Regions from separate parts of the Cytobacillus dafuensis genome, predicted to be linked through region 2. Evidence: predicted binding sites of a transcription regulator. Region 2 holds the regulator's gene; the other holds the start of a gene.
What was found. Region 2 encodes NrdR, which represses ribonucleotide reductase genes. Its sites were predicted from a motif close to AACACNATATATNGTGTT; they were not measured.

Region 1 (12,768 bases), 310 kb from region 2:
CTTCGCATTTAACTGTAATCGAAGGGAAAAAAGGAAAAAAGAAAGATCGGGCTTCTCTTTAAACGCTCGATCGAATTAAGTATTAGCAATCGGCGAATAGCCGATTGTTTTTTATTTTTAATAGCTCCATTGACTGAAAAATTGCTTGGCACTATTCCTGCCTAAATCAACAAGTGCTTTCTTTTTTTCAGGGGTTAATTGAAATTCTGTTGTTAGCACCCCCTCTGTTGGAATGAAAATAATATTACGTGCATGTTTTCGAGAAATATAACGAGAATCATGTGCATCCTTCATTGTCTCGAACAAAGCTTCAAACATTTGAATTGCATTATTAATTTTGTTTTTTGGCCTTTCTAAAGTATTGTGACTTAGCTGTACCCCCAAAACAGGACGAACCTTCTTAATGTTTTCTTTATCAAAAAGCCACATCGGAAAATTACTCAATACCCCGCCATCAACAATAAGATTCGTGTTTTTTTTCACATTAAGCTTTACAGGTTCAAAGAAATAAGGAAGGCTGCAGCTCATGCGAATTGCTTTAGCAATCGAAAATGAGCCTGGCTCGATCCCATATTTAATAAGATCATCTGGCAATACGATGAGCTGGCCATTCGTTAGATCTGAGGCAATTATGCGTAATGCTTGTGGAGGTAAATCTGAAAACTTCCATATTCCTTTATCTCCAAGCTTGTCAGCAATCCAATTCTCAAGCTCCTCCCCTTTATATAAGCCTAAACGCCAATAAAGCAGTAGCCATTTCGTGACTGCAAAAGGGACAAAAGTCTTGCGTGTATCTAAAAATTTCTTTAAATCCAGTTCATCAATTAATTGATAAATTTCATTACTTGTATACTTAGCTGCTATTAATGCAGCTATAATTGATCCAGCACTAGTACCCGCTACCCTAGTGAAGCAAAAACCTCGTTTTTCAATCTCCTCATAAGCACCAATAAGGGCAAACCCTTTTATACCTCCTCCAGAAAAAACACCATCAATATTCACAGCAGACACCCCTGTTGCTTTTTTTATACATCTTTAATCAAGAGAATCTGAAAATAGTACAGTGGACAATGAAATTTTTTATAACTGTAATGAAGGTAGACCTGTCCAAAAAAGAAATTCATTCCTAAATTTTATATTCAAATAATTGATAGCATTGTCAGAAGCGTTAGAAAAACTAAGGCATTCGCCAAGTTCTTTTTGGCGAATGCCTTAGTTTTCCTTATGCGATCTTGTTTAAAGATATTGAATTGAAAACACATTTTACTTTAGTACGTTAATAAACTTAAACTTTCTTATTAGCCAAAAAAGGGACGTCTCTTTGCCGATAAATCGACTTATGAGACGTCCCCATTATTAAAATATTTAATTTTATAGTCCGCACTTTAATTGGGCATTACAATTTGTGCAAGTGTTGCAGCCACCAATTTCTTCAACTTTTCCTTTACGACAAACTGGACAAGTATTGCCAACCTCTGAACCAATCACGTTAGTCGATTGCAGCTCATTAATTGTATCGACTAGAACAACATGAGGTTTTGTTTTTTCTTTTTTGTCTACTCTTGTTTCTTCAAAATTGTTTTCTTCCGCTTTTAAGGTTAGAACTTGAGAATCACGTGATCCGTCAACGTAAACGGTTCCGCCTTTAGCACCACCGCGATATAAACGCTCATATACTTTTTCTACTTGTTCAACACTATATCCTTTTGGTGCATTAACAGTTTTACTTATGGAACTATCAATCCAGCGTTGGATGATACATTGAACATCCGCATGTGCCTCTGGTGCTAATTCCATCGCAGATACAAACCAATTTGGAAGATTTTCTGAATCTGCTTCTGGATGCTTATCTAAATATTCCTGTACGATATCTGCTTTCACTTCAATGAATTTTCCAAGACGTCCGCTTCGGAAGTAAGAGAATGAAAAATATGGTTCCAATCCGGTTGATACCCCAACCATTGTCCCTGTTGATCCTGTAGGGGCAACAGTTAGCAAGTGAGAATTACGGATTCCATTTTCTAAAATAGATTTACGAATATCTTCAGGCATTTTACTCATGAATCCTGTTTCAGTAAATGCTTTACGTAATCTGTTTGTTCCTTCTTCTGTTTCCCCTGTTAAGAATGGGAAGCTTCCTTTTTCTTTTGCAAGCTCTACCGAAGCTCGATAAGCTGTTATTGCGATTGTTTCAAATACCTTATCGACTAGTTTATTGCCTTCTTCTGAACCATACTCTGATTCGCAATAGATAAGAAGGTCATGAAGCCCCATCACGCCAAGGCCGACACGGCGCTCACCTAGGGCTTGCTTTTTATTTTCTTCAAGGAAGTAAGGAGTAGCGTCAATGACGTTATCTTGCATTCTAACTCCAACTTCGACTGTTTTCTTTAATTTTTCAAAATCAACTGTCTTGTTTTCCTTATCTGCCATTTCAGCTAGATTCACAGCCGCTAAATTACATACACTGAAAGGTGCGAGAGGTTGCTCTCCGCATGGGTTTGTCGCAACTACTTTCTGTACATATGCTTTCGCATTCGTCATGTCGTTTGCATTATCGATAAAGAAAATTCCTGGCTCAGCTGAGTAAGTTGCACATATGTTAATCAAGTTCCAAAGCTCTTTTGCTTTGATTTTACGATACACTCGAACTTTATGACCGAGCTTTTCCCATTCACGAACATCCCCAACTTTATGCCATTCTTCGTTATAGATCTGCATTTCTTCTTTTTCATAGCTTTCGACATCTGGGAAGCGAAGTTCGTATTCTGCGTCATTTTCAACAGCGGCCATGAATTCTTTTGTTAAGCAAACAGAGATATTTGCACCAGTTAGGAATTCAGAATTGTGAACAGAATAAGTACCGCCATTAACAAGCTTTTCTTCTGCATCGCTAATAATTTTCTCATTGAAGCCACCGTATCCAGGAATGCTCTTATAGTTAATAATCCCTTGATACATAGCTAATTCTTGTTCAGTGAAAGGAGTAAATTTTAGTTTTTCTTTTGCGTATTTCTTAATGGTTTCATCATTTGTTGTTTCAAGAAGGAATCGTAAAATTCTTGGATTTTGCATTTTTGAAATGATGAATTCAATAATGTCTGGATGCCAATCCGTTAACATGATCATCTGAGCGCCCCTGCGGGAGCCACCTTGCTCAACTAGATGTGTTAATTTCGCAATATCATCCAGCCATGATACCGATCCGGATGACTTGCCGTTTACGCCTTTAGCGAGCGTGTTGCGCGGTCTCAAGGTTGAGCCGTTTGTTCCGACTCCACCGCCACGGCTCATGATTTCCATGACCTGTTTGCGATGTTCAGAAATTCCTTCACGAGAATCCTGAACAAATGGCATAACATAGCAGTTAAAGTATGTTACATCTGTATCTGCTCCGGCACCGTAAAGAACGCGTCCAGCAGGGATAAAATTAAGGCTTGCTAACTCCTGATAAAACTTTTCAAACCATTCTTGCCTTTTCTCTTCTGTTTTTTCAACTGAAGCCAGGCCAGTTGCATTACGTTTTGCGATTTGCTCATAAAAAAGCTCTAGCGGTTTTTCAATGACATCTAGAGATCTCTTAATGATTCCAGTTTGTGATTCTTCTGGGTCATCAAGTACCCCTCTGTAATCTTCTTCCACTAGAACGGTTGCTAACTTTTTTTCCCAATCGATATCTAAAATGTATCCAAGTCCACGTGCAGGAAATTTAGGATCTTCTTTGATGGTTAATACGATAAAGTCCCCATTAGTCAAAGTAATCTTTTCAGTATCCTTAAATGTATATCTGTCCAGCATGACCAAACGGGAAACCCCTTTGTGGGTCATTTTCATATCAGAGGTAATAGGATGTACCTGAGGAAATAATCGGATATCTTCGTTTAATTGTTCAATGTTTAAACTCATTTTTTGTCCTAATGCTACAGACATTATTACAACTCCTTCAAAAGAAAATATTCAATTTTAATACTAGTTTTTGTTTATTCTAGTTGATAGTTAATAATCTTAAGTTATCATAGTGGATATTTAAAATCAACAACAAAATCTACATGTAGTAGCGAAAATATTTTCGGAACCACTATATGTTGTGTTTGATTCACGTTTCACTTTTTTTGTCAAGCTCAAAAAAAACTAGAATCGAGAGAAAAAAAGAGAATATCAAAGATTCGCGACAGATTTTGACAAATTTTAATATATTTTGAGGCTTGCACATTTATTTGGAAACATAATCTTTAAAGTGCAGGTTTTCCCAAAAAGAAAAACACAGGCTACTCACCTGTGCCGATATCTCATTCCTAATTTTTATCCCTTGGAATAAAATCAAAAATTTTTCCTGATTCGAAGCTATCCACCAATTGATTTAACCATTCATAATATTGAAGTGCTGCATTCATTTTATCAATGTCTGTTTTTGCTGCTGATCTAACTTCCTCATCAAGATCCTCAAATATTATTATTTTTTCAAGCTCCGTTATCGCTTTCGACATTGCGGAAATATTCATGGAGATCCCTGCACGCCATTTAATAGTAAAAAAATCTGTAAATGTTTGATACCAGTCTTCCTCTGCCTTATATAAATCCTTTCTTGTCCCTTTTTTCCACACCTTTTCGACCATTTTAAGCTCCAATAAGTGACGGATAGAAGTGCTCATACTTGTTTTACTCATCCCGAGCTCTTCCTTCATCTCATCTAGTGTCATTGGATGATTTTGAAAATATAACATCCCATATAATCGCCCAATGGAATCTGTTACTCCATATAAATTCATATTTTTAGCAATCGTCTCGATGACCCGTTCTCTTACATGATCAAGTTGTTCTTTCCCATCCATTTAATCATTCACATCCATAAATGAAAAATTAACTTTTTCTGCTTTCGCCCTAAGGCTTGAGAAAAAATGAAATATCCATTTAATAGACTAACATGTTTTTTTTGAAAGTAAAGAAGCAATTGAATGAGTATATGGGAGGATATGAAAGGAAGTTTAAGTAATCCGCTTTTACGGTATGTTCAGTTTATTCTGTACGCACTTTACGACTAAATATGCCTGATTACCAGCTTTGCCCACATTTTCTATTAATAATACAATTAAAGGGTCGCATTAGCCGGTGTGGTTTGAACGGGAGGGACTATTTTGAATGATAAACATGTAAAATTAAGCGTTAAAAACGTAACAAAAATATTTGGGAAACAATCCAAGAAGGCATTACAGCTATTAAGGGAAGGCAGTTCTAAAGAAGAAATCCTGAAAAAGACCGGCTCGACTGTCGGTATAAACCAAGCTTCCTTTGATGTTTATTCAGGTGAAATTTTTGTCATCATGGGACTTTCAGGAAGCGGAAAATCAACTTTAGTCCGGACATTAAATCGACTTATCGATCCAACTTTGGGTGAAGTTTGGATTGATGGAAAAGAGATAACAAAAATGAAAAAGGATGAACTAAAGAATGTTCGTCGGAAAAATATAAGCATGGTTTTTCAGAAATTTGCTTTACTTCCACACAGAACGGTCCTTGAAAACACGGAATATGGTTTGGAAGTGCAAGGAATTGAAAAAGAAGTAAGAAAGCAAAAAGCAATGAAGGCATTAAAGCTTGTTGGTCTAGAAGGCTATGAAGACCAGTTTCCTAAACAACTAAGCGGAGGAATGCAGCAGCGTGTCGGACTTGCAAGGGCTCTGGCAAATGATACAGATATTCTATTAATGGACGAAGCCTTCAGTGCGTTAGATCCTCTAATTCGTAAAGACATGCAGGACGAATTGCTTGAATTGCAGTCATCGATGGAAAAAACGATTATCTTTATTACCCATGATTTAGACGAAGCTCTTCGAATTGGGGATCGAATTGCCTTAATGAAGGATGGGGAAATTGTACAAATCGGCTCACCTGAGGAAATTCTAATGAATCCTTCTAATCAATATGTTGAGAGATTCGTTGAGGATGTCGATTTGTCTAAAGTGCTGACAGCAGGTCATGTAATGAAACGAGCTGAAACCGTACAAATTGATAAAGGGCCTCGGGTTGCTCTACAAATGATGAAGGATCTTGGTATATCAAGCATCTATGCAGTAGATAAGAAAAAGACGCTTATTGGCACCATTCATGCTGCAACTGCTAAAACAGCAGTTGAAAAGGGGCAAAATTTACAAGAAATTGTAGATCGGGATGTACAAAAGGTTGCAAGTGATACATTGTTAACGGATTTATTTGATAAGGTTTCAACTGCGACAATTCCAGTTGCAGTTGTTGATGATAATCGTCTTCAAGGCATTCTTGTCAGAGGTGCTGTAATTGGAGCGCTGGCAGGAAACAATGAGGTCATTAATGTTTTAGAAAAAGCGAATAATCAAGTTGCTGTAAGTCAGTCCGAAAAGGGGGTTGTGAATAAATGGAAAGCTTAATTCCAAAACTACCGATTGCGGATTGGGTTGATCAATTTGTTGAATGGCTGACCATCACTTTTGAAGCAGCCTTTAACGGTGTTTCAGAAGGACTTGAAACTGTTGTTGAAAGTCTTGTTACAGGATTAGGATTCATCCCATCCTATCTATTTATGATCCTATTAAGTTTGTTAGCATGGAGGCTAGCATCAAAAGGAATTGCACTTTTTACCATCATTGGGTTGTTCTTAATTGATAATTTAGGCTATTGGGAACCGATGCTTGAAACATTGGCTTTAGTATTAACTGCTGTTGTTCTTTCAGTCATTATTGGTGTCCCAATCGGAATCTGGGCATCACAGAGCAAGAGAGTGAAACAAATTGTTACACCAATATTGGATTTAATGCAGACAATGCCAGCATTTGTGTACCTTATTCCTGCAATCTTCTTCTTTAACATTGGGGTTGTTCCAGGTGTAGTAGCATCTGTTATTTTTTCCATGCCTCCGACAATCAGATTAACAATATTAGGAATCCAGCAAGTACCGGCAGATATTATTGAAGCTACTGAGGCATTTGGTTCCACAACAAGCCAGCGATTATTAAAGGTACAGCTTCCCCTAGCCATGCAAACAATCATGGCTGGAATTAATCAAAGCATTATGCTGGCATTATCTATGGTTGTCATAGCATCTATGGTTGGAGCTCCAGGACTTGGAGCGGATGTCTATCGTGCAGTTACACAGATTCAAATCGGAAAAGGTTTTGAGGCTGGTCTAGCTATTGTGGTTATTGCCATCATCCTTGACCGTATTACCCAAAATATAGGAATCAAAAGACAAGGGGGAAACTAAGTTGAAGAAAATATGGTTGTCCGCTTTTATGGTGTCTGTTCTCACAATAGGACTAGCGGCATGTGGATCAGACAACGCTAGTAAAAATGAAAATAAAACAGATAAAGGAGATACAAAAGCTTCGGTCGGGGAAAGTGTTGATTACAAAATCATCGGTATCGATCCAGGTGCAGGATTAATGAAGGCAACAGCAGCTGCTGTTGAAGAATATGAACTTAGTGATTGGAATGTAGTAGAAGGCTCAGGTGCTGCTATGACTGCAGCATTTAAAAAGGCATATGACAAGGAAGAGCCTATCATTGTAACTGGGTGGACACCACACTGGATGTTCTCCAAATTTGATCTGAAATATTTAGAGGATCCAAAAGGCGTATACGGCGGTGAAGAAAATATCAATACGATCGCACGTTTAGGGCTAGCAGAAGATCATCCATCTGCCTACAAGGTTCTTGATCAATTCAATTGGACTGCAGATGAAATGGCAGATGTAATGGTAAAAATCACTGATGGAGAAGATCCAGAAAAAGCTGCCAATGAATGGGTAAAAGCAAATGCTGACAAAGTGTCTACATGGACAGAAGGTGTAGAAAAGGTAGACGGTGATAAAATAACATTGGGCTATGTAGCTTGGGATAGCGAAATTGCAAGTACAAATGTCATCTCACAAGTATTAACAGAGCTAGGATATGATGTTACCCTTCGCCAGCTTGAAGCAGGCCCATTGTGGGCCGGAGTAGCTGACGGAAGCCTCGATGCTAGTGTCGCAGCATGGCTCCCCCTCACCCATGCTGATTATTATGAAAAGTTTAATGGCAAATTTGAGGACCTTGGCGCAAATATGGAGGGAACTAAACTTGGATTAGTTGTTCCTGCTTATATGGATATTGATTCGATTGAGGATTTGAAAAAGTAATAAGAAAAGGAAGGCAATGTCACTTATGGCATTGCCTTCTTCTATATCCAGCCTTTCTCCGCCGCAACAGTAATTGCTTCTATCCTATTTTTCACGTGCAGCTTACTTATGATTTCAGACATATAATTACGGACGGTCCCTTGTGATAAAAAAAGGATTACAGAAATTTCTTTCGCTGTTTTCCCGTCCGCAACCATTCTTAACACTTCTCGCTCACGTTCAGTTAATGGATTTTCTTCCTTCATGCTTCCAAAAACTAATTCAGGAGAAAATTCCCGTTTTCCTTTCATCACATTTCTTATCGCTACTGCCAGATCATCACTTGATCCATCCTTTAGCAAATACCCATGTACGTCCACTCGAACTGCACGTTCAAAATATCCAGGTCTTGCAAATGTTGTTAATATAATAATTTTGCAATCTGATCCAAGAGTCTTCAATTCTTCCGCTACTTCCAGACCACTTTTAATTGGCATTTCAATATCCATAAGGCAAACATCTGGCTTTAGAGCAAGGATTGATCGAAGCGCTTCCTCCCCATTTTTCGCCTGTGCGATTACCTCTATATCCTCTTCGAAACTAAGAAGTGACCCGAGTGCTCCGCGAAGCATACCCTGATCCTCTGCAATGACAATTCTAATCATGAGATAACACCTGCCTCTCTTTCTTTAACGATAACCGGAACCGTTATCATAAGCTTAGTTCCATTTTCAGATGTTAAATTCAAGTCTCCATCAATTAATACAAGCCTTTCTGTCATCCCTTTCAAACCATTTCCATATTTATTATTAGAGTTAAGACCCTTTCCATCATCATGAATACTCAGCAAGATCTCCCCTGCCTTTTCTAAAATACAAACGAGACATTTTTGGGCCTGGCTATGCTTAACCACATTCGTCACAGCCTCCCTTAGACATAAACTCAGTATATTTTGAGTTAGTTCTGGAATACCCTTTAACTTCGAGTCACCCTGCAGCTCATAAGAGATATTTGCAGCTTCTAGAATAGATTTAGCATGAGTTAACTCCTCTTCTACCGATATCGTCCGCATATCGGAAACAAGCTCTCTCACCTGTGCAAGGGCCGCTCGAGAGGTTCTTTCAATTGCTTTGACCTCTGTTAATGCCTTCTCAGAATCCTTCGTTATCAGCTTTCCAACGAGCTGACTTTTCAATGTAATTAAAGATAATGTATGGCCAAGAGTATCATGGAGATCACGGGCAATCCTCATTCTTTCCTCACGTTTGACCAATTCTTTAATTGTTTCATTTGCTTCGTTTAATTTTTGTTCGAGCTCCAATTTACTATTCATAGATCGTATACCAAATGGTGAAATAAACATAATCACAATAAAAGGGATAAAATATAACATGCTGGCAGAAAAGAATACATCCGAATGCAAAAATAACGGTATAATAATTGCGATTGCAAAAAGGATCAGTGCATTATAAAATTTCTTTTTGTCCGTAAACCAGCCAATGAAATTTGCTGGGAAAAATCCTAAAAAAATATTATTGATATTATAAAAGACTGCCAGAATAAGAATAATTAAAACTTGAATGATCAGCCATTTTGAAAAAGACTTCGTGTTAAAATAAAGCTTCCGGTATGCGACAGTAAACAATAATACCAATGCATATCCGACAAACCTTTTCCAGTCAGATTCATAAAAGATATAATAAATTGGCATAAATAGATAAATCAAAAAGATATATGGAAAGAATCCATATCTCTCTGGGAAAAATTCAAATTTCCCCTTCCTCTTTTTCATATACACTACACCGCCGCTTCCTGCTTTCTCCTAATATATCCCGATAATAGCATAAAGAGGAAGAGATAACCTATTAGAATCATAATATTTTTCAGCTCCGGACTGTTTCCACGAATAATCTGCCATGCCCCATTCCCAAAATTATATGAAGGAAGCCACTTCCCAAATGCTTGAACGAATTCTGGCATTATTTCCATCGGCATCCACATTCCGCCCGAAATAGCAAAAATCATATAAATAACATTACTGACTCCTGATGCAGTATCCACCCTCTTCATTGTTCCAACTAATGTTCCTAAAGCAAGAAATGGAAATGATCCTGCCAATATCCATAGTCCGCTCATTAGCCACTCGTATACTGTAAGTGTAACATCATTAACAATTGCACCAGTTGTAAAAATGATTATTATTGAAATAAGGTGAATGACCGTTTGCCCAATCATTTTAGCAGTAAAATAGGCATAATCAGATAGAGGAGTGATACGCATAAACATAGCCCAGCCTTTTGTGCGTTCCTCAACAAGCCTAATGCCTAGCGTCATAATCGCTGATCCCATCACACTGAATGCTGTCATTGACATCAAATAATGAGCTTGCCAAACCTGCTTATCCTGAATATCCGTATTAAAGATTTTTGTAAAAATGATATAAAATAGGATTGGCATAAAGAGAGACCAAAAAACAAAATATGGATTCCGCAGAATTCTAATCGTCTCTGCTTTACATTGCATTCTAAACGCATTCATATTAGATTGCCTCCTTCTTTTCAGTTAATTGCTCAAAGGCTTCATCAAGTCGGCCATGATCAACTTGAACTCCACTAATTTTCAATCTCATCTCGAATAATGCTGCAAGCACTTGATCAGTATTATCTGTTTCGACATATATGCGATTTTCATTTCGGTATACATGTGAGACACCAGGAATCTTCATCAATCCCTCAAATGAAATGCTATCAGTTGAATGAAAGGAGACAGACTTTCTAGTTAGCTTAGCTTTCATTTCCTCAGGTGTCCCATCCTCTACAATGATTCCATTTTTAAACAAAATAATTCTTTCTGCTGTATCATCTGCTTCCTGAAGGTAATGCGTTGAAAACACAATCGTCTTTCCCCTTTTCTTTAATTCATGGATAGTATCCCAGAAACGTTTTCTAGATGTTATATCCAATCCTACTGTCGGCTCATCGAAAAAGAGCAAATCGGGATTTCCCGCCATCGCAAGTGCAAAGCCGAGACGGCGTTTTTGACCACCTGAAAGTTTATCAGCTTTCTTTTTCAAATCACCCTCACTCAAGCCTGTCAATGAAACAATTTCATCAAAGGCAATAGGGTTCGGATAATAGCTTCTGAATAACTGAATGACTTCTTTTACCTTTAAGGCATCAATAACACTTACCTCCTGTAGCATTGCGCCAATTCGCTCACGCACCTTCTTCTCCTTTGGATGCATATTAAAAATTTGTACCTGACCACTTGTTGGCTCAAGCAATCCAAGCATCATCATGATTGTAGTCGTCTTTCCAGCTCCATTCGGACCAAGAATTGCCACAATCTCACCCTTTTTTATCGAAAAAGAAATCTCATCAACTGCTTTTTTATTTTTATACGTCTTTGAAACATGATCGAGCTGTACTATTGTTTCCATTGCTTCCACCTCCGCCACTTCTACCCTCATTATAATTCGGAGGAAATTATTGGTTTAGTGGATAATGTCATTTCTTACAGATGACATTTGTCATTTTGCTTTTACTTCGTTTGGAAAAAAACAAAAAAAGAGCCGCATACAGCAGCCCTTCTCACTTCTTCATGAAGTTTATCCCATTATATGATAGCCTGAATCTACATATACAATTTCTCCTGTTACCCCTCTTGAAAGATGACTCAATAACGAAAGAGTCATATCCCCAACCTCTTCTTGGGTGACATTTCTTTTTAAAGGGGATTTTTCTTCAATTAAATGAAGGATTTCATTAAAAGAAGGAACCCCTTTCGCGGCTAGAGTACGTATAGCCCCTGCGGAAATGGCATTAACGCGAATATTGTTCTTCCCTAGATCTAAAGCCAAATATTTCACAGCTGCTTCAAGCGAAGCCTTTGCAATTCCCATTACATTATAACCTTCGACTACCCGTTCGGCTCCGAGATAGCTCATTGCAATAATGGAACCTCCGTCTGACATTAACGGTTTTGCTTCTCTAGCAACAGCAATTAATGAATATGCACTCGTATCCTGGGCAAAAGCATATCCTTCCCTCGATGTATTAATAAATGCCCCTTTAAGGTCTTCTGCATGGGCAAAAGCAACCGAATGCACAACTCCGTGTATTGTACCAGCAGCTTCTCCAATATTTGAAAAAGCTTCTTTAATACTTTCATCACTATTTACATCGCATTGAACGATTAATTTCGCTTCGTAATGATTGTCACTTAAGAGTTTATTTAATTTTCCTAAAGAACGTTCTTTTCGATAAGTAAAAATTAAGTTCGCCCCTGCTTTATAAAGAGACTTTGCTACCCCCCAAGCAATGCTTCGTTCATTAGCAACTCCCATTATTACGATATTTTTACCTTTTAATTTTAATAAATCTTCCATTTTATCCTCCAATTAATAAATAGGTTAACACCTAATAATAGCATCTACTACCAGCTTTAAATTATATCATACCTATTTGATTAGCAAAAAAAGCGGCATCTGCCGCTTTTATCTTTTGAAATTCCATTCATCATGTTCATAACGCTCTTTAGCTATTTTATTAACATACTCAAGCTCTTCAGCTGTCAGTTCGTATGGCTTAAGCTCGATATTGAGTCCCTCTTCAAAGCCCTTTTTAAAAGCTTCCTTTGC
Region 2 (12,768 bases):
GCCAAGGCTGTAAATTTTGGAATTGTGTATGGAATTAGTGATTACGGTCTGTCTCAAAGCCTTGGTATTTCGCGCAAAGAAGCAGGAAATTTCATTGACCGTTATTTAGAAAGTTATCCAGGCGTGAAACAATATATGGAAGAGATCGTAATAGATGCGAAACAAAAAGGCTTTGTATCTACTTTGCTTAACCGTAGAAGGTATCTCCCTGAGATTACTAGCAGAAATTTCAATCTTCGCAGCTTTGCAGAACGTACTGCAATGAATACACCTATTCAAGGAAGTGCGGCAGATATTATTAAAAAAGCAATGATTGATATGGCTGCTCGTCTAAAAAATGAAAACTTGAAAACAAAGCTACTTCTTCAAGTTCATGATGAATTAATATTTGAAGCGCCGAAAGAAGAAATTGAAGTGCTGAAGAAAATAGTACCCGAGGTAATGGAAAATGCGGTTGAATTAAAAGTCCCGCTTAAAGTTGATTTCTCATACGGACCAACGTGGTTTGATGCAAAATAGAAAAGTAGAAGCACATATTTTTTTAATATCAATGAACGGGGGGGTTCGATGCCAGAAATGCCAGAGGTGGAAACGATCCGCCGAACATTACATGAATTAATCCTCAATAAAAAAATTGAGAGCGTTTCAGTTTTTTGGCCCAAAATTATTAAGCATCCAGAAGAGGTTGCTCAATTTAAAGATGCCTTAGTCGGTCAGACTTTTATTAATACAGGGCGTAGAGGTAAATATCTTATTCTTTATTCAGATGATTTTGCCCTTGTTTCCCATCTAAGAATGGAGGGGAAATACGGACTTTTTAAGAATACAGATGAGACTGATAAGCATACCCATGTTATTTTTCACTTTACAGATGGTACAGAGCTTCGCTATAAGGATGTTAGAAAATTTGGGACAATGCATCTTTATTTAAAAGGGCAAGAATATGACTGCCTTCCATTGTCGCAATTAGGCCCGGAACCTCTTTCCGATGCATTTACGAAAGAAATCTTAGCTGTAAAGCTTTCGAAGTCGAAGAGACATTTAAAGACAGCCCTCCTTGATCAGAAGATTGTAGTTGGTTTAGGAAATATTTATGTTGATGAAGCACTTTTCCGAGCAAGAATACATCCTGAAAGACGGGCAGATAGCTTGTCTGATTTAGAATTGACAAGGTTGTATAAAGAGATTATTTCTACATTAGCAGAGGCTGTTCAAAAAGGAGGAAGTACGATTCGTTCGTATGTGAACTCTCAAGGCCAAATCGGGATGTTTCAACTAGAGCTTTTTGTCTACGGAAGAAATGGGGAAAATTGCAAAGTGTGTGACAGTGAGCTTGAAAGAATTGTTGTTGGTGGCCGAGGCACAGTCTTCTGTCCTTCATGCCAAAAAAAGTAAATTTCTCAAAGTATAGACGCTGATCAAGGCGCATCCGCATTTCGTTGTCTAGCTTCAGCGCCTAGCACCGACGTACAAGACGTATTAGTGTCGACAATGCGACAGGACATCTCGTTTTTGTCGACCTCTAGGTCATAAGCCAATCCGTCACAAAGGTTAAAGAACAACCTTTATGCCGGCTCGTCTTATGCTTGTCGGACTTGCACAGGATGTGCTGACGTCGACGTTTGCCACAGGACGTGGCAGTTTTTAGTTGACGTTCCTCTTCAAGGCGCATCCGCATTTCGTATAACATTGGATAGGCTTCTCCCATATACTATCTTATTGATTGACAGGGAGGAGTTCTATCTAAATGATGCAAATAATGTCACTTCTAATACTAGCATTTGCTGTAAGTATTGACAGCTTTAGTGTTGGATTAACATATGGCTTAAGAAAAATGCGTATCCCATTTAAATCAATTGGAATAATTGCGTGTTGCTCAGCAATCACATTAATGATTGCAATGACGATCGGCCATATTACCATTCAATTTTTATCACCTGCATTTGAAGAAAGTATAGGGGGAATTATTCTAATATGTCTTGGAGCATGGGTACTTTTTCAATTTTTTCGACCTGAAAAAACAAGGGATGTTCTTCCGCATGAAAAAACGATCGTTAATTTTGAAATAAAATCATTAGGATTAGTCATTAATATCTTAAAAAAACCAATGTCAGCAGATTTTGATAAATCGGGAACGATAACAGGAATTGAAGCTTTAATGCTGGGGCTTGCACTATCGCTTGATGCATTCGGTGCTGGAGTTGGAGCAGCACTGCTTGGCTATTCTCCATACTTTTTAGCACTATCTGTTGCGATTATGAGTTCAATGTTTGTTTACTTTGGTTTAAAAGTAGGATCAGTTTTCTCTAATAGCGGTTGGATTCAAAGGTTCTCATTTGTTCCTGGACTTCTATTAATAGTAATTGGTATTTGGAAAATTTAACTTCCAGAAAGGACTTGTCTATGTCCATTATTGTTGGCTTAACAGGTGGAATTGCAAGCGGGAAAAGTACCGTTTCCTCCTTACTAATTGAAAAAGGTATTACTGTTATTGATGCAGATTTAGAGGCTCGTTTAGCTGTTGAAAAAGGTGAAGAAGCATATGAAGAAATCATTGCACACTTTGGCGATCAAATTCTGCTTGAAGACAGATCTATTGATCGAGGTAAACTGGGATCAATCATATTCCATAATGAAAGTCAGCGTCTAAAGCTAAATAATATTGTCCATCCTGCAGTGAGAAAAAGAATGTTAGGCAAGAGGGATCAGGCTGTTGCAAGTGGTGAAAAATTGGTTATTTTAGATATTCCGCTCTTGTTTGAAAGTAAGCTAACCTATATGGTTGATAAAACGATATTAGTTTTTGTGGACGAATACACTCAAATGGAGCGTTTAATGAAGCGTAATCAGCTTTCGAAGGAGGAAGCACTCGCGAGAATTAACTCACAAATGCTGTTAAAGGATAAGATCCAGTTAGCAGATGCAGTTATTGATAATAACGGAACAATCAAAGAAACCGAACAGCAATTAATGGAGATATTAAATAAATGGAATGCATTGAAAAAGGGCCTATAAAGGGCTCTTTTTCAATGTGATTTTAAATAATATACATTAATAAGGTTAATAATATGTCTGAATTATAAAACATTAAAAATCCATATTTTAATCATTACAAATGTCCATTAATATGTTATACTAATTGCATCGGATAACAATAAAAGTATAACACTTATGCGGAAGGAGCCGTAAAATGAAGGCGAAAATTGCAATTAACGGTTTTGGAAGAATTGGACGAATGGTATTTAGAAAGGCCATTCTTGATGATAAACTTGATGTGGTTGCCATTAATGCAAGCTACCCTGCTGAAACTTTGGCACACTTAATAAAATATGATACAAATCATGGACGATTTGAAGCAGAGGTTGTTCCTGAAGATGGAGCGATTGTTGTAAATGGAAAGCGTGTTCAATTATTGAGCAACCGTAATCCTCAGGAGCTTCCTTGGAAAGAATTAAATATTGATATTGTGATTGAAGCAACTGGTAAATTCAACTCTCGTGATAAAGCAGCTCTTCATTTAGAAGCTGGTGCGAAAAAGGTTATCCTTACTGCACCTGGAAAGAATGAAGATGTAACGATTGTTATGGGAGTGAATGAAAACGCATTAAATATCCAGGAACATGATATCATTTCAAATGCATCTTGTACGACTAACTGCTTAGCACCTGTAGCTAAAGTTTTAGATGAGCAGTTTGGGATTGAGAATGGATTAATGACGACAGTTCATGCTTATACAAATGACCAAAATAATATTGATAACCCACATAAGGATTTGCGTCGTGCTCGTGCATGTGCTCAATCCATTATTCCAACTTCAACAGGGGCTGCGAAAGCATTAACATTAGTACTTCCTCATTTAAAAGGAAAGCTACATGGGATGGCTTTACGTGTACCTACGCCAAATGTGTCCCTTGTTGATTTAGTTGTAGATTTAAAATCTGATGTAACGATTGAACAGATTAACGAGGCATTTGAACAAGCTTCTAAAGGTGCATTACATGGCGTTTTAGATATTACTGATGAGCCTTTAGTTTCAATTGACTTCAATACAAATGAGCATTCAGCTATTATCGATGGATTATCAACAATGGTAATAGGATCAAATAAAGTAAAGGTTTTAGCTTGGTATGATAATGAGTGGGGCTACTCTTGCCGTGTTGTTGACCTAACAAAATATGTAGCACAGGAGCTTCATAAATCTACTGCGGTAAATGTAGGTTAATTAGAAATACCTAGACAAGCTTATGATGGCCTGCCAGTTAATTAATGGCAGGCCTTATTGTGTTATTCTGCATTTCTATATAGTTTTTTGATTTATTTTTAGCCTTATACAGCAGGACTCACTCGAGTCCTTTCACAATTTTTAAGAAATCATATTGCAAAAAGAAATTAAACAAAGTATACTAGTCCTCGTGAACTTCTTTAATTTTGTTTATAGTAGCTACTTAAAGGGTTAGGACCTCTTTGGACTAACTTTCCCCCGTGGTAGTTATCTGGAAATTAAGAATTTCATTATTATTCTTAAAGGGGGAAATTTGAATATGGAAACGATGGGTCGTCACGTAATCTCAGAACTATGGGGATGCGATTTTGAAAAGTTAAATGATATGAATTTTATTGAGCGTACTTTTGTGGATGCTGCTTTAAAGTCTGGAGCTGAAGTTCGAGAGGTTGCTTTCCATAAATTTGCACCTCAAGGTGTAAGTGGAGTTGTCATTATCTCGGAGTCACATTTAACTATTCACAGCTTTCCTGAGCATGGTTATGCCAGCATTGATGTATATACGTGTGGTGATCTTGACCCTAGCATTGCTGCAAATTTTATTGCAGAAGCGTTAGGTGCAGAAACGTGTGAGAATATTGAAATTCCACGAGGTATGGGTCCAGTTCAAGTTAAACAAGCAAATGCTTTATAATTTGACAAAGAGTAAAAATTCAGAGGTGTATCGATACACCTCTTTTTATTTTGTTATCAATTAAAAATAGCACAAGGTGCTAGACATATCTCAAATTCGAGAAAAGTAATACTTAATCTTAAAAAAACAAATCGTCTGACTTTATCGCAGATTAACGGGCTGTAAGACCCCCACTTCAAGAAGTTGAGTTAAGAATAAATTTCTAAGTGGGGGATCAACAGCCCGTAAAAGCCGGACGACGGACAGGATGTCCTAGTCAGGCGAAAGCCACAGGACGTGGCGTTTTGAGCGTGATTGGTTCAACTAACAATCAGTGGGGGATGAAGGAAAACCCCCACTGATTGAAGTTTCATTTTATCCTCTAATTTAACACCACTAGTCAATTCTTCAAAAAAGCTGTGAATTGTTTTCCTTTAAGTATTGGGCTTTTTTCAATTAAATAGTACAATAAAGGTATCTCAATTTTTGATCGAATAGAATCCGGAGCTGATTGAATGAAATGTCCATCATGTCAAAATAATAACACACGTGTTCTAGATTCCCGTCCGGTTGATGAGTATAGGTCTATTCGCCGAAGAAGGGAATGTGAGGCGTGTGGATATCGTTTCACGACTTTTGAAAAAGTCGAGGAAATTCCACTTATTGTTGTAAAGAAAGAGGGAACAAGAGAGGAATTCAGCCGTGAAAAGATTTTGCGTGGTCTTATTAAAGCATGTGAAAAACGTCCTGTTGCACTAAAAGAGCTAGAAGAAATCACTTATAGTGTTGAGAAAGAACTGCGCAGCAATGGTGTTTCTGAAATTCAAAGTGAATCTGTTGGTGAAATGGTTATGGATAGACTTGTGAAAATCGACGATGTTGCCTATGTGCGATTTGCATCTGTGTATAGACAGTTTAAAGATATAAATGTTTTTATAGAAGAATTAAAGGAATTAATGAAGAAAGAAAAGGAATAATGAGCAAGGCGCTTACGCTTTTCTTAGCTAATAGGAAAGTTTAAGTTTATTTACGTACTAAAATATAGTGTGTTTTCAATTAAATATCCGCTAAGAAGATCGCATAAGAAAAACTAAGGCATTCGCCAAAAAGAACTTGGCGAATGCCAAGTTTATCTAATGAGCTGAAGAATTTCTTTAGCTCTTTTTTGGTGGCATAAGTATTTTTTACATGAAAGGTTGATGACAATGGCTCAGCATTGGCAGGAAATGCTTCCGATTGACAGATATGCAGTAGCCGCTAGAGGACTTCTGCATGAATATGACCGGAAAGTGCTGACCTTTTTGTACCAGCCTTTAATCGGTTCTACTTGCTTTAGCTTGTATATGACTCTATGGTCTGAGCTGGAAGAAAATAGATTATGGTCTAATTCCAACACCCATCATAGCCTAATGAACTTTATGGACTTAGGCTTAAGTGAAATTTACAAAGCGCGCATAAAGCTTGAGGGGATTGGCCTACTTAAGGTATATGAAAAAAAGGATAATAATTCAAGGTCATTTATTTATGAACTTATTCCTCCATTAACACCGGAGCAATTTTTTTTAGATGGCATGTTAAATATATATTTGTATAGAAAAATAGGCAAAAATCAGTATGCGAGGCTGAAGCGCTTTTTTTCTGAAGACAGTTTGCAATCTAAAGACGACTATTCTGAGGTGACTAAATCATTTCAAGATGTCTATATGACCACTCATATAGATTCAATTTCTTATGATGTAGAAACAGAACAAGCGATGAAGGCTGCAAACGGAAACAGTTTTATTGGTAGGGAGGAAAACGATCCCATTCAAATAAGTCAAGACACATTTAATTTTGAACTTCTTGAAGCAGGATTGAATGAATCTCTCATTCCGAAGAAAGCTTTGACTAATAAAGTGAGGAATGCAATTAGCAATCTTGCATTTTTATATGGATTAGATGCTATTCAAATGAAAAATATCGTCATTAGTGCCATTATGGAGGATGACGAAATTAATATTGAAGAATTGAGAAAATCAGCTCGTGATTGGTATCAATTTCAACATAATGACCAGCTCCCATCTCTTGTCGACCGCATACAGCCAGTTACACATCGAATTCAAAAGAAGGAGCCGTTATCGAGAGAGGAAGAATTGTTGCATGCTCTAGAGATTACTTCCCCTAGACAGGTTCTTAAGGATATTTCAGGAGGGGCTGAGCCATCTAAAGCAGATCTTCAAATTATTGAAGATGTTATGTTTCACCAAAAGCTTTTACCAGGAGTCGTTAATGTTCTTATCCAATATGTTATGCTTAAATCAGATATGAAATTAACAAAGGGATATGTGGAAAAAATAGCTAGCCATTGGGCAAGGAAGAAAATTAAAACAGCGAAAGAGGCAATCGATTTAGCAAAAAATGAGCATAAACAGTACATGGAATGGGCTGAAGGGAAGAAGAAAAGAACGAAAACGGCAGGAAACAAGAAGGTGATCCGAACAGAAATGCTTCCTGATTGGTTTGAAGAAATCGATAACCCTGCCCCAGAGCGTAAAAATAAATATAATGAACAAGAACTTGAATTGAAAGAGAAAGAATTAAATGAAATATTAAAAAGATTACAAACGTGAAAGGAGGGTAAGTAATGGAAAGAATAAATGATACATTAAAAAGATTGGCTGGCAACGAGGACTTCCAGAAGAGGTATGAACAGCAGCGAAGACAAACATTAAACCATCCAGATGTGAAGGCCTTCTTAAAGAGCCATGAGGACCAATTAACAGACAGCATGATTGAGAGAAGTTTGGTCAAACTGTATGAGTATTGCAATCTGAGCAAAGAGTGTAATAAATGTCCTAGTCTCGACGGCTGTGTAAATTTTATGAAGGGATATCATCCTAAACTTGTCATTCAAAGAGGAAGTATTGATATTCATTATGATACATGCCCTCGGAAAGTCGTAGAAGATGAAAAACGTAAAAATGAAAAACTAATTCAAAGCTTGTATGTTCCTAGAGATATAATTGAGGCTTCTTTTGCTTCAATTTACAAGGATGCCGAACGAATTGATGCAGTTAAAAAAGCAGCATCGTTTAGTATGAACTATACACCAGGTTCTAGGCAAAAGGGGTTGTTTTTTCACGGGAAATTTGGTGTAGGCAAATCGTATTTATTAGGGGCAATAGCTAATGAACTCGCAAAAAAGAAAGTATCTTCAATGATCGTTTATGTTCCTGAATTATTTAGAGAACTGAAAAGCTCGATAGCAGATTCAACACTGAATGAAAAGATTGAAAGAATCAAAAAAGCTCCAGTCTTAATGTTTGATGATATCGGCGCCGAGACCATGTCAAGCTGGACAAGGGATGAGGTGCTAGGTCCTATTCTTCAATTCCGTATGCAAGAAAGTCTCCCTACATTCTTTACGTCTAATTTTGATTTTCAGGAGCTTGAGCATCATTTAACATATAGCCAGCGCGGTGAGGAAGAAAAAATGAAGGCGAAACGGATAATGGAAAGAATGAAGTATTTAGCTGAACCCGTTTTAGTTGAAGGTCAAAATAGAAGGGTATAAAAATAGTTAATACAAACATGAAGTAAAGCAAAGGTCTTAGTTGAACCTTTGCTTTATTTTTTTCTAATATCCTCTAAATCGATACAAGTACTTTCAGATGCTTAAGTCTATTTTGTCCAACTCCCCCATATACATTTATAACAGGAATCTTGTTAACAGGGGGGATTTGGTTGATCGAAATCACTTTCCAGAAGAAAGAAGATGCAATGAATATGTTTGAATATTTACATTTTTATCTTGCCTCTTCTACACTAGCTAATAAAAATATTCTTCAAATTGAAGATCAACATATAGTACGAATAGATATTAATCCGAAAATGAAAAATCATTTGAACATAATAAAAGATGTTTTTTATAAGTTTATAAAAAAAAGCAAACAAGACGTTTGGTTTCGCAGAATTCTGTCAGAGCATTATTATTATAAAGATGAAGAAGAACAGCAGCAAATACTTGAAATTATTCACTCTTTGTTAGAAGGAAACAGGGAAGAGTTAACGGCATTTTTAAGTGAAATTGATATGGAACGAGATTTAAAAACAGCGATAAACGATCTTTTTGATGAAAATATTTCCTTTTCTTTTGATTCCTTTGTGAAATTCAGAATGCGCCCTTTAATGATCCAGATGGCTAAATATGTAGAAATATCAATTGATGAATATAAAATGGAACAGGAATACCAAATATTCATTCAAACATTACGAGATTTTTTGGCTAGACAAAAGGAGAAGCTCTGGTCTATTCATTTACTAATTGATGATGGAATTCACTTTTTTGATGAGAATTTTTTTGAGATTAAGCGAGCAGATCTCAAACGAATGATCGATCGGAAACTTCTGTTTAATCATCCGGTATACGTTGATTCTGTTACGATTGCTCCGCTGCTTTCGATTGCACCAGCAGTTATTTATTTATATTCAGAGGATATTGAACAGCCGCTAATTAGAACAATCCATAATATTTTCGAAGAAAGACTGATTCTTGGATCAATAGATGAATTTTATAAAAATAAAAGAGAGCTTTCATTTATTGCAGATGAAAAAATATAAAGCCCCCTTGATTTTCCTGAAATAACAATCTATAATACGTACATAATATGAAAAGCAGTTTTTCGTAATATGCATAAGTTATGATGAGGACAATGGTATTCTTTTTACGGTTTATAGAGAGGGAAGGCTCGGCTGAAAACTTCCTAACACGATTAGAATACTTACCACCTTTGAACTCCAGTTTTGAATCTTGATTGAAGATAACTGTATCCTTCTCAGTAAAACCTTCCTCTTGACGAAAGAGAAGCAAGAAGGTCAAGGAAGCAAGGGAGAGAGGACCGGAGCGTATCGAATACGTGAGGATCCGCCCGAGTGCAGCTGACGAAGAGATTCGCCGCTTATCATTCGTCAAGTAGTATGAGCTGGCGGCTCAAAAAGCCGTTATTTTCTACAAGTCATTTTCCTTATTGGAAAATGTGAAGTAGGGTGGAACCACGTGTTAATAACAACTCGTCCCTTTTTAGGGACGGGTTTTTTTATTTTTATAGAGGAGGAAAAAGTGATGTCAGAAGTTATTAAAGTGTCGTTTCCAGATGGTGCTGTAAAGGAGTTTCCTAAAGGAACGACAACAGAAGAGATTGCCGCTTCAATTAGCCCTGGTTTGAAGAAGAAGGCAATTGCAGGAAAAGTAAACGGTCAAATGTATGATCTTCGCCGTCCAATTGAAGAAGATGGAGCTGTCGAAATTATTACACAGGACAGTGCAGAAGCATTAGAGGTTCTGCGTCATAGCTCTGCTCACTTAATGGCTCAAGCAATTAAGCGTTTATACAAAAATGTTAAGCTTGGTGTCGGTCCTGTTATTGAAGGCGGTTTTTACTATGATATTGATCTTGAGGAATCCTTAACACCAGAAGATCTTCCGCTTATTGAAAAAGAAATGAAAAAAATCATTAACGAAAATATTAATATTGTTCGTAAGGAAGTTAGCCGTGATGAGGCGATTCAGCTTTTTAAGGAAATTGGCGATGAATATAAACTTGAGCTCATCGAAGCCATTCCTGCTGATGAAACAGTAACAATTTATGAGCAAGGGGAATTTTTTGACCTTTGCCGAGGTGTTCACGTCCCATCAACAGGCAAACTGAAAGAAATAAAATTATTAAGCATTGCGGGTGCATACTGGCGCGGAAACAGTGATAATAAAATGCTTCAACGCATTTATGGAACAGCCTTCTTCAAAAAAGAAGATTTGGCCGAGCATTTACGCTTGCTTGAGGAAGCAAAAGAGCGTGATCACCGAAAGATTGGAAAAGAATTGAACTTATTCATGAACTCCCAAAAGGTAGGTCAAGGCTTGCCAATGTGGCTTCCAAAAGGAGCAACGATTCGCCGTATTGTTGAGCGCTATATTGTTGATAAGGAAGAACGTTTAGGCTATAACCATGTCTATACACCAGTAATGGGAAGTGTTGATCTTTATAAAACTTCCGGCCACTGGGATCACTATCAAGATGATATGTTCCCTGTCATGGACATGGACAATGAGCAGCTTGTTCTTCGTCCAATGAACTGTCCTCACCATATGATGATTTACAAGCATGGCATTCATAGTTATCGTGAACTTCCAATTCGAATTGCAGAATTAGGAACAATGCATCGCTACGAAATGTCAGGTGCCTTATCCGGTCTACAGCGTGTACGTGGAATGACATTGAATGATGCACATATTTTCGTTCGCCCAGACCAAATCAAAGAAGAGTTTATACGTGTTGTTCAATTGGTTCTTGAGGTTTATAAGGACTTTAATATTGACGACTATTCTTTCCGTCTGTCTTATCGTGATCCACAGGATACAGAGAAATATTTCAACGATGATCAAATGTGGGAAAAAGCACAATCAATGTTAAAAGAAGCGATGGATGAGATTGGACTAGACTATTTTGAGGCTGAAGGAGAAGCTGCCTTCTATGGTCCGAAATTAGATGTCCAAGTAAAAACCGCTTTAGGTAAAGAAGAGACGCTTTCAACTGTTCAATTAGACTTCCTTCTACCTGAACGCTTTGATTTATCGTATGTAGGGGAAGATGGAAAGCCACATCGACCAGTTGTTATCCACCGTGGTGTTGTTTCAACAATGGAACGCTTTGTAGCCTTCTTAATTGAAGAGTATAAGGGGGCATTCCCGACTTGGCTTGCTCCGGTTCAAGTTCAAGTGATTCCTGTTTCACCAGATGTACATTATGACTATGCGAAGCAAGTTCAGGAACAGCTTCAAGCGGAGGGCTTCCGAGTTGAACTAGATGATCGTAACGAAAAAATCGGCTATAAAATCCGTGAAGCCCAAATGCAAAAAATACCATATATGCTCGTAGTTGGTGATAATGAAGTGGCTGAAAAAGCTGTCAATGTCCGTAAATATGGAGAGCAAAAATCCGAAACGATTTCCTTTGCAGACTTTACTGCAGCATTGAAAGAAGAAGTAAAACGCTAATGAATGGGAGAGGCTTTTGCCTCTCTTTTCTATTTTGAGCGTAAAGTAGTAAACATGGACAAAAAGTTGGAAGTTCACTAAAATAAACAAACTACAACATAATTATCTCGGGAGTATCACTATAATTAATTTTTAAATCTCAAAAATGTATTGCATGATTTCTATTCTTTTGTTACAATTTTCTTCGTTGTGATAAAAAAGACCGTTTGACATGATATAACCTTTGTGATATAGTATCTAAGGTAATTGAATACAGTTTGAGGAAAAGAAGAAGCACCCGCTTCTCACCTGATTGACGCAATGAGCAGTTGGCAGGTTTTACGTGAACATTTTTTGTTTATTTTGTCCGTAAAGTGTGGGTGTTAGCATCCACACTTTTTTTATTGGTTTAATACAAACTGCTTTTATTAGCAGAAATGTTATGTATACTTGCGATTTATTATTTTGTCTGGTGTAGTTGGCTTCTTTTTAAAAGTCATTCTTGACCCAAACATTGTGTTCGCATTAATCCTTGGAGGTGTCTAACTATTAGCAAAGATATGTTGTTAAACGAGGGCATTCGCGCCCGTGAAGTTCGTCTCATTGATCAAAACGGCGAGCAATTAGGCATTAAATCAAAAATTGAAGCACTTGAAATTGCTTCACGAGTAAATCTTGATCTAGTTCTTGTTGCACCGAATGCGAAGCCTCCTGTAGCCCGTATCATGGACTATGGAAAGTTCAAATTCGAGCAGCAGAAGAAAGAGAAGGAAGCTCGGAAAAATCAAAAGATCATCAGTGTTAAAGAGGTCCGTCTAAGTCCGACAATTGAGGAACATGATTTTAATACTAAACTTCGAA

Region 1: the regulator NrdR is predicted to act here: its motif matches at 4,075-4,092, upstream of FSZ17_RS15845 (vitamin B12-dependent ribonucleotide reductase).

The regions. Positions count from the first base shown of each region.
Region 1 covers NZ_CP042593.1:3,318,230-3,330,997, forward strand. The annotation lists gene FSZ17_RS15835 (SA1362 family protein) at 1-62, shown strand, start outside; gene FSZ17_RS15840 (patatin-like phospholipase family protein) at 118-1,002, opposite strand; gene FSZ17_RS15845 (vitamin B12-dependent ribonucleotide reductase) at 1,372-3,930, opposite strand; gene FSZ17_RS15850 (GbsR/MarR family transcriptional regulator) at 4,296-4,832, opposite strand; gene FSZ17_RS15855 (quaternary amine ABC transporter ATP-binding protein) at 5,136-6,404, shown strand; gene FSZ17_RS15860 (ABC transporter permease) at 6,392-7,237, shown strand; gene FSZ17_RS15865 (glycine betaine ABC transporter substrate-binding protein) at 7,266-8,150, shown strand; gene FSZ17_RS15870 (response regulator transcription factor) at 8,192-8,794, opposite strand; gene FSZ17_RS15875 (sensor histidine kinase) at 8,791-9,921, opposite strand; gene FSZ17_RS15880 (ABC transporter permease) at 9,927-10,667, opposite strand; gene FSZ17_RS15885 (ABC transporter ATP-binding protein) at 10,669-11,568, opposite strand; gene fabI (enoyl-ACP reductase FabI) at 11,737-12,516, opposite strand; gene FSZ17_RS15895 (lipoate--protein ligase family protein) at 12,625-12,768, opposite strand, start outside.
Region 2 covers NZ_CP042593.1:3,630,084-3,642,851, reverse strand. The annotation lists gene polA (DNA polymerase I) at 1-519, shown strand, start outside; gene mutM (DNA-formamidopyrimidine glycosylase) at 568-1,395, shown strand; gene ytaF (sporulation membrane protein YtaF) at 1,748-2,383, shown strand; gene coaE (dephospho-CoA kinase) at 2,404-3,015, shown strand; gene FSZ17_RS17385 (glyceraldehyde-3-phosphate dehydrogenase) at 3,191-4,222, shown strand; gene speD (adenosylmethionine decarboxylase) at 4,542-4,916, shown strand; gene nrdR (transcriptional regulator NrdR) at 5,411-5,872, shown strand; gene FSZ17_RS17370 (replication initiation and membrane attachment family protein) at 6,101-7,504, shown strand; gene dnaI (primosomal protein DnaI) at 7,519-8,448, shown strand; gene FSZ17_RS17360 (putative sporulation protein YtxC) at 8,619-9,494, shown strand; gene thrS (threonine--tRNA ligase) at 9,997-11,928, shown strand; ribosomal protein L20 leader region at 12,188-12,315, shown strand; gene infC (translation initiation factor IF-3) at 12,468-12,768, shown strand, end outside.